Regions from separate parts of the Paraburkholderia sp. BL18I3N2 genome, predicted to be linked through region 1. Evidence: riboswitches for the same ligand, from Rfam matches in the RefSeq annotation. Region 1 holds a riboswitch; the other holds the start of a gene.
The links. A riboswitch is a leader RNA that binds a small molecule or an ion and turns the genes downstream of it on or off. The one in region 1 is predicted to bind glycine.
Positions count from the first base shown of each region.

Region 1 (3,202 bases):
AGCCTCGGCCATGAAGTCGATGTGCTGCTGCCCTACGACGAAACGATGGGCCATGCGGGTGCGATCATCCGTTATCCGAATGGATATTTCGAAGGAGGACACGATCCGCGCAGCGACGGCGCGGCGATCGGCTGGTGACGGACGTTCCCCGCATGATGCTTCATGCCGGGAACGCGGCGGTCAGCGCAGCGCTTCGCCGCGCGCCATGCTTCCGGAAGGCGGAACGGCGACCTGAACCGGTTTCCCCGGCCACTTCCCGAGCACGGCTTCCGCGACGATTTCCGCTGTCGCCGCCGAAAGCGTCCATCCGAGATGCCCGTGCCCGGTGTTGTAAAACACGCCGGGGCGCCTGCCCTGCCCGACCTTCGGCAGCATGCTCGGCAACATCGGGCGCAGGCCGCTCCACGGGATCACGCGCGCGGTCGATACTTCAGGAAAGTAGCGCCGCGTCCATTCGACGAGCGGCGCGATGCGGTCCGCGCGGATATCGCGGTTGAAGCCGTTCAGTTCCGCCGTGCCCGCGACGCGGAAACGATCCGCGCCGAGGCGGCTCGTGACGATCTTCGCGCGGTCGTCGAGCAGGCTGACCCACGGCGCGTGCTCGCGGCTGCGCGCATCGTCGAGACAGACGGTGATCGAATAGCCTTTGACGGGATAGACGTTGACGTGATCGCCGGCCATCGAGGCAAACTCTCGGCTGCCGACGCCCGCGCAGATCACGATGCCGTCGAACTGAAGAACCTGTTCTTCGCCCGCCTGCTCGACCGTCAGCGCGACGCGGCCCGCCTGATCATCGATCGATTTGACCGACGTGTCGTAACGGAATTCGACGCCGTGACGCACGCAGGCATCGGCGAGACCGCGCGTGAACTTGTGGATGTCGCCGGTCGAATCCGAGGGCGTGAAGAAGCCCGCGTGAAAACTGCCCTTAAGCGCCGGCTCGATCGACGCGATTTCCTGCGCGGTGACCGCATGGCGCGCCAGGCCCGCGCCGTTGAGAATCTCGTTGACCTTCGACGCGGCCTCGAACTCCTTGCGTGTCGCGTAAAAATGCAGGATGCCGCGCCGCTCCAGATCGAAGTCGATGCGCTCCGTGTCCGCGATGCGGAACAGATGTTCGCGCGCGGCGAGCGCGAGGCGCACGGTCTCGGCCGTGTTGGCACGATAGTTCGGAACCTGCCGCAGGAACTCGCCCATCCAGCTGTACTTGTGCCAGCCGGGGCGCGGGTTCATCAGCAAGGGCGCGTCGCGCGTGAACATCCACTTGAGGCCCTTCAGCACGGTTGCGCGGCTGTTCCAGACTTCCGCATTGCTGGCCGAGAGCTGCCCGCCGTTGGCGAAGGAGGTTTCCATCGCCGCATAACGATGACGTTCGAGCACGGTGACGCGCAGGCCGCGCTGCGCGAGCGCGTAAGCGGTCGTGACGCCGGTGATCCCGGCGCCGATGATGGCGATTCGTGACATGACATGGTCCAGTTTTCGTTGAGCATCGCCGGCCGTATATAGCCGGCACCGATGCCCCATCTGTCCATGTACCTGAGAGTTTCGCCCGCACGCCGTGCATTGCTGCCGGCCGGAGCTCCCCTTCGGTGGGCGCGCATGGCGCCGCTCTCCAGATGTTCCGGCGCGCACGGTCCTTTTGCCTGAGAGTTTCCGGGGCGGTTGCTCCGTCGGCGTCGTCGCGGGGGACGAGCTCTTCCGTGGCGCGTTGTCGAACGCCTTGACGATACCCATCCTAAATGCGCCTGGCAAGCCCTTCTTTCTTTCATCCTGCTCCCCGAGGTTCCACGCGGACAGACACGACTCTCCCGAGCAGGAGATCTTCGACGTGGGCTTTAAGAGCTGCATGAAGCGCAGCCGCAGTTAAGAGAACACATCGAGATGCGACGCACGCGTTTTCGCAAGTAGCGCGTTCGATGAATGGCGGCGGGCGCTCGGCATGCGTTACAACATTGAAGTCACTTCTTGGACCCTCCCCGTGAGATTGTCGGCATATATTCAGCGCGCTCACTGCGAGAGCCTTCTCAACCGACCGCCGACCACTCATAAACGTCGCGTGCCAGCGGGCCCGGGTCATCATGAGCTGATACTAGGAAGCCCTGTTGCTCAAGGCTCCAGCTTTGCTCGCCAAGGATATTTTCAATCTTCTCGCGGTCGAGCGCGGGCATGCCGTCGGTTGCCGGCGTCATGACAAAAAGCCCCAGGCCTCAGTCCTGAAGCCGGTTCACCCGGGCATACGTCGTCAGGTCTCTCGATGCGCGCAAGAAATTCAGCTCAACGCTAGTCGGAGTCTTGTACACCGCTGAGATGACGCTCCCAGCCTTGCCGGGGGGCGTGAGATTGAATTCGAGTCAGTGAGACTGACCCTTGGATTATCAAGAAGCGCCCGTTGCGGCTCGGTACTGATTCTCTCAAACGATAACCCGGCAATCTTCCTCAACTCGTCATCAACAAGACGGCACACAGCGGCGTTGTCGAGGGTGATGAATTCACCGGTCTTCCGTTCTTCGCGAGGCACAAGAGGCACGACGTCGTAATAGAGCCGACTCAGAACAGCGTCCACGGCCACGCCTGAACATCTCGTCGTAAATGGCCTCTGTCACGTTCGCGATGGGCGTCGGAATGCTAAACCCGGCGTTGACGAAAAGCAGGTCGATGGTTTTGAACTCGGCTTTTACCTGAGCGGCGAGCGCGTCGATGTCGGTCAATGATCGCGCGTCGCTCGAAACCACGAGTGCCTCGTTCCCAAGGGCTCTGTCACGTTGCCGACCCTGTGACGAGATATGGGCGAAGACAGCCGTGTGTCAGAAAACGGCGGACGGATCTTGGGTAACGCCGGTGAAAAATCGCCATGCTTCAAATCGTGCGGCGAGTTGTTTCCGATAGAGCGATGCGCGTAGCAGGTGCCGCTTGAGCGCGAAGTGTTGCCGGATCGGACCAAAGCACGACAGGAAAACTTGCGTGCGCCCGGGCAGTCGAAAGCCTCGCATCCGGCGCTCGCGTTCGCGCGTAGGCTGATGGCTGTTTTCGGCCCTGTTGTTCACGCGCGCAGGCCTTGACGAATACGTGCTTCACGTTAGCGAGCTCCGGGAGCTCGGTTTTTGCGGCTGGGTAACTGCGTAGCTGGTCGGTGACGATCTTCTTCGGTAGCGCGGGACAGCCTGCCAGCAGGCGTTTGAAAGAGCGTTTCGCCGCAGCCTTG
Region 1 covers NZ_PVNC01000023.1:75,295-78,496, reverse strand. Annotated here, with positions in the region: gene B0G75_RS35110 (gamma-glutamyltransferase family protein) at 1-138, shown strand, start outside; gene B0G75_RS35105 (D-amino acid dehydrogenase) at 181-1,524, opposite strand; glycine riboswitch at 1,522-1,619, opposite strand; glycine riboswitch at 1,622-1,712, opposite strand; gene B0G75_RS40910 (hypothetical protein) at 2,025-2,189, opposite strand; gene B0G75_RS35100 (SDR family NAD(P)-dependent oxidoreductase) at 2,490-2,783, opposite strand; partial or broken gene B0G75_RS35095 (IS6 family transposase) at 2,805-3,202, opposite strand, start outside.

Region 2 (3,202 bases), on a different contig from region 1:
CGACACGCAGGAAGATCAATTGAAGGCGGGCCTGCGTCCGGGCGACGACGGCTTCGGCGCGGGCAATGCCGCAGGTGTGCTGCGCGTGCTGGAAGGCGATCAGGAAGTCGAGCGCGAGTTGCCGACGCGCAATGGTGAGTACACCGGGTTTTATATTGCGGTGGCCGACGCGATCCAGAACGGCGTCAAATTCCCAGTGAGCGCACAGGACGCCGTCGACGTAATGACGGTTATCGAGCTTGCCACCCGAAGCTCGGAAGAAGGCGTCCGGCTGCCGTTCGATCGGATTCGTTGACGGTTTGGCCTGCGCGTCGAAACGACTTGTATACCTAAAACTGCACTCGCCGTGCACGCGGTGCGGGCCAGAGAACGCTGACAAGCGCGAAAGGAATATAACGTTACAAATCAGGCCGCGCCGCCGGTCAGCGCGGCCCGGTGGTCATCCGTTGCTACCGGGGTAGCACCACAAAACGACAATGACTTCCGGAGTGTCCATGCCCCGTACTATCCGTGCGCTCGCCGCGTGTGCCTTGCTCAGTTCCCTCGCCGCCTGTGTGGTGGCGCCTCAATCCCAGCCGGCGCCTCGTCCCAACCCGCAACAGATCGCGGATCAGCGCCTGCGTCAGGTCGACGGCCGCATCGACAATCTCAGCCGCCGGATCGACAACCGCGTGAATCAGGGTTATTACCCGCCGCCCCAAGGCGGCGCGCTGCACCATCGTCTCGACGTGATCCGTCAGGAAGCGCACGACATGGCCGCGCAGCATGGCGGCGGCCTGTCCGGCGACGAACAGCGCGTGCTGAACCAGGAACTGGACAACGCGGCACACGCTATCGGCGAATAATCGCGCCAGAATCAATTTCAGATTCCACACCGAAACAGTACGAGCGCGGGCATCACGTCCCGCGCTTTTTTTGACAGCTGCAAAGGCGCCAAGTCAACCGCCGCGCCGCTCACGGGCCTTTATTTGACAAGCCCCCGGCCCTCGCGTACATTCGCCGCACGCGTCGGGAGAGCGTGCTGGCCGCAGAAAACCGCAGGCCGCGCCGCCGAAGGGGCACACCCGCAAACTCTCAGGCAAAAGGACCGACCGCGTCGAAAAACCCGCGTCCAGGCAACATCGAGGCACAGGTTTTTCGCACTCTGGAGAGCGGCAGTAGCCGTCTGCGTCGTTTTTAATCGAGCGGATCTGGCAAGCTGCCCACCGAAGGGGCGCGCGTTTCACCGCGGCACGTCAACGTGACCACGGCAACGCAATCTCTCAGGTATCGAGGACAGAGGGGCCATGCAACGCATCGCTCGCAGCCGAAAGGCCGCGAGGCGTAGCGCCGCATGGCCTTTTTTGTTTCGCGAGACGCCCGAGGCCCCATGACCGAACTCAAACACACCCCGCTCAACGCCACCCATCGTGCGCTCAATGCCCGCATGGTCGATTTCGGCGGCTGGGACATGCCCGTCAATTACGGCTCGCAGATCGACGAACACCGCGCCGTGCGCACCGACGCCGGCATGTTCGACGTCTCGCACATGTGCGTCGTCGATTTCACCGGCGAGCGCGTGCGCGCTTTCTTCGAATACGCGCTGGCGAACAACGTCGCCAAGCTGCAAACGCCCGGCCGCGCACTGTATTCCTGTCTGCTGAATCCGAATGGCGGCGTGATCGACGATCTGATCGTCTATTACTTCGGCGAAGACCACTTCCGCGTGGTCGTCAACGCCGGCACCGCTGATAAAGATATCGCCTGGTTCGGCCAGCTCAACGCCGAAGGCAGCTTTGGCCTGACCATCACGCCGCGCCGCGACTATGCGATCGTCGCTGTACAAGGTCCGAATGCGCGCGAAAAGGTCTGGCAAACCGTGCCGGCCGCACGCGCCGCCACTGAAGCGCTGAAGCCCTTCAACGCCGCACGTATCGAAGACACGCCGTTCGGCGAATTGACCGTCGCTCGCACCGGCTACACCGGCGAAGACGGCTTCGAAATCATCGTCCCCGCAGATCACGTCGAAGCGCTGTGGAATGCATTGCAAGCTCAAGGCGTGCGCCCGGCTGGTCTCGGCGCGCGCGACACGCTGCGGCTCGAAGCCGGCATGAACCTGTACGGCCAGGACATGGACGACGACGTCTCGCCGCTCGACGCCGGGCTCGCCTGGACCGTCGACCTCACCTCGCCGCGCGACTTCGTCGGCAAGGGCAAGCTGGAAGCGGACGGCTCGCAGGCTGCGTTCGTCGGTTTGATCCTGCTGAAGGAAAACGGCAAGGCGGCGGGCGTGCTGCGTGCTCATCAGAAAGTCGTCACGCCGCAGGGCGAAGGCGAAATCACCAGCGGTACGTTTTCCCCGACCATGCAGGAATCGATCGCCTTCGCGCGTGTGCCGAAAGGCGTGCAGCCGGGCGACACAGTACACGTTCAGATTCGTGACAAAAACGTCCCCGCAAGCGTGGTAAAACTGCCGTTCGTGCGCAATGGCAAAGTGCTCGCGGTTTAAGCAAACCTGCGCGTGCGTCTACTTCCCAAGTTACAACCGAATCACACCGCATAGGAGCATCCGATGAGCATCCCGGCCGATCTGAAATACACCGAATCGCACGAGTGGGTCCGCACCGAGGCGGACGGCACGCTGACGGTCGGCATCACCGACCACGCCCAGGAAGCGCTCGGCGATATCGTCTTCTTCGAAGTCCAGGAACTGGGCAAGACCGTTACCGCGGGCGACACCGTCGCCGTCATCGAATCGGTGAAGGCCGCTTCCGATATCTACGCGCCGGTCTCGGGCGAGATCATCGAAGCGAACACCGCCGTGGCCGACACACCTGATTCGGTCAACAGCACGCCGTACGAAAGCTGGCTCTTCAAGATCAAGCCGGCTGCGGACGCCACGCAAGACCGTCTGATCGACGCCGACGCTTACACCAAGTCAATCGGCGCCTGATTCACCTTTACGTTTAACCCGACAGGTGCGGCGCGTCCTTCAGAAAGTCGCAGGACAGCCGCACCGCCAGGAACACCCATGAAGCTCGAACACCCGGATCGTCTGATGAACCGCACTCCTCTCTCGCTCGCCGCGCTCGAAGTGCATGACGCCTTCGCCGAACGGCATATCGGCCCGGACGCGGCCGACCAGCACGCCATGCTCGAAGCCCTCGGCTTTGCGTCGCGCGCCGCGCTGATCGACGCCGTCATTCCGAAGACGATCCGCCGC
Region 2 covers NZ_PVNC01000002.1:620,207-623,408, reverse strand. Annotated here, with positions in the region: gene B0G75_RS08700 (oxidoreductase) at 1-295, shown strand, start outside; gene B0G75_RS08695 (hypothetical protein) at 495-845, shown strand; glycine riboswitch at 1,000-1,101, shown strand; glycine riboswitch at 1,135-1,289, shown strand; gene gcvT (glycine cleavage system aminomethyltransferase GcvT) at 1,370-2,488, shown strand; gene gcvH (glycine cleavage system protein GcvH) at 2,552-2,932, shown strand; gene gcvP (aminomethyl-transferring glycine dehydrogenase) at 3,011-3,202, shown strand, end outside.
Region 2: another riboswitch for glycine. It lies ahead of gcvT (glycine cleavage system aminomethyltransferase GcvT); the one in region 1 lies ahead of B0G75_RS35105 (D-amino acid dehydrogenase).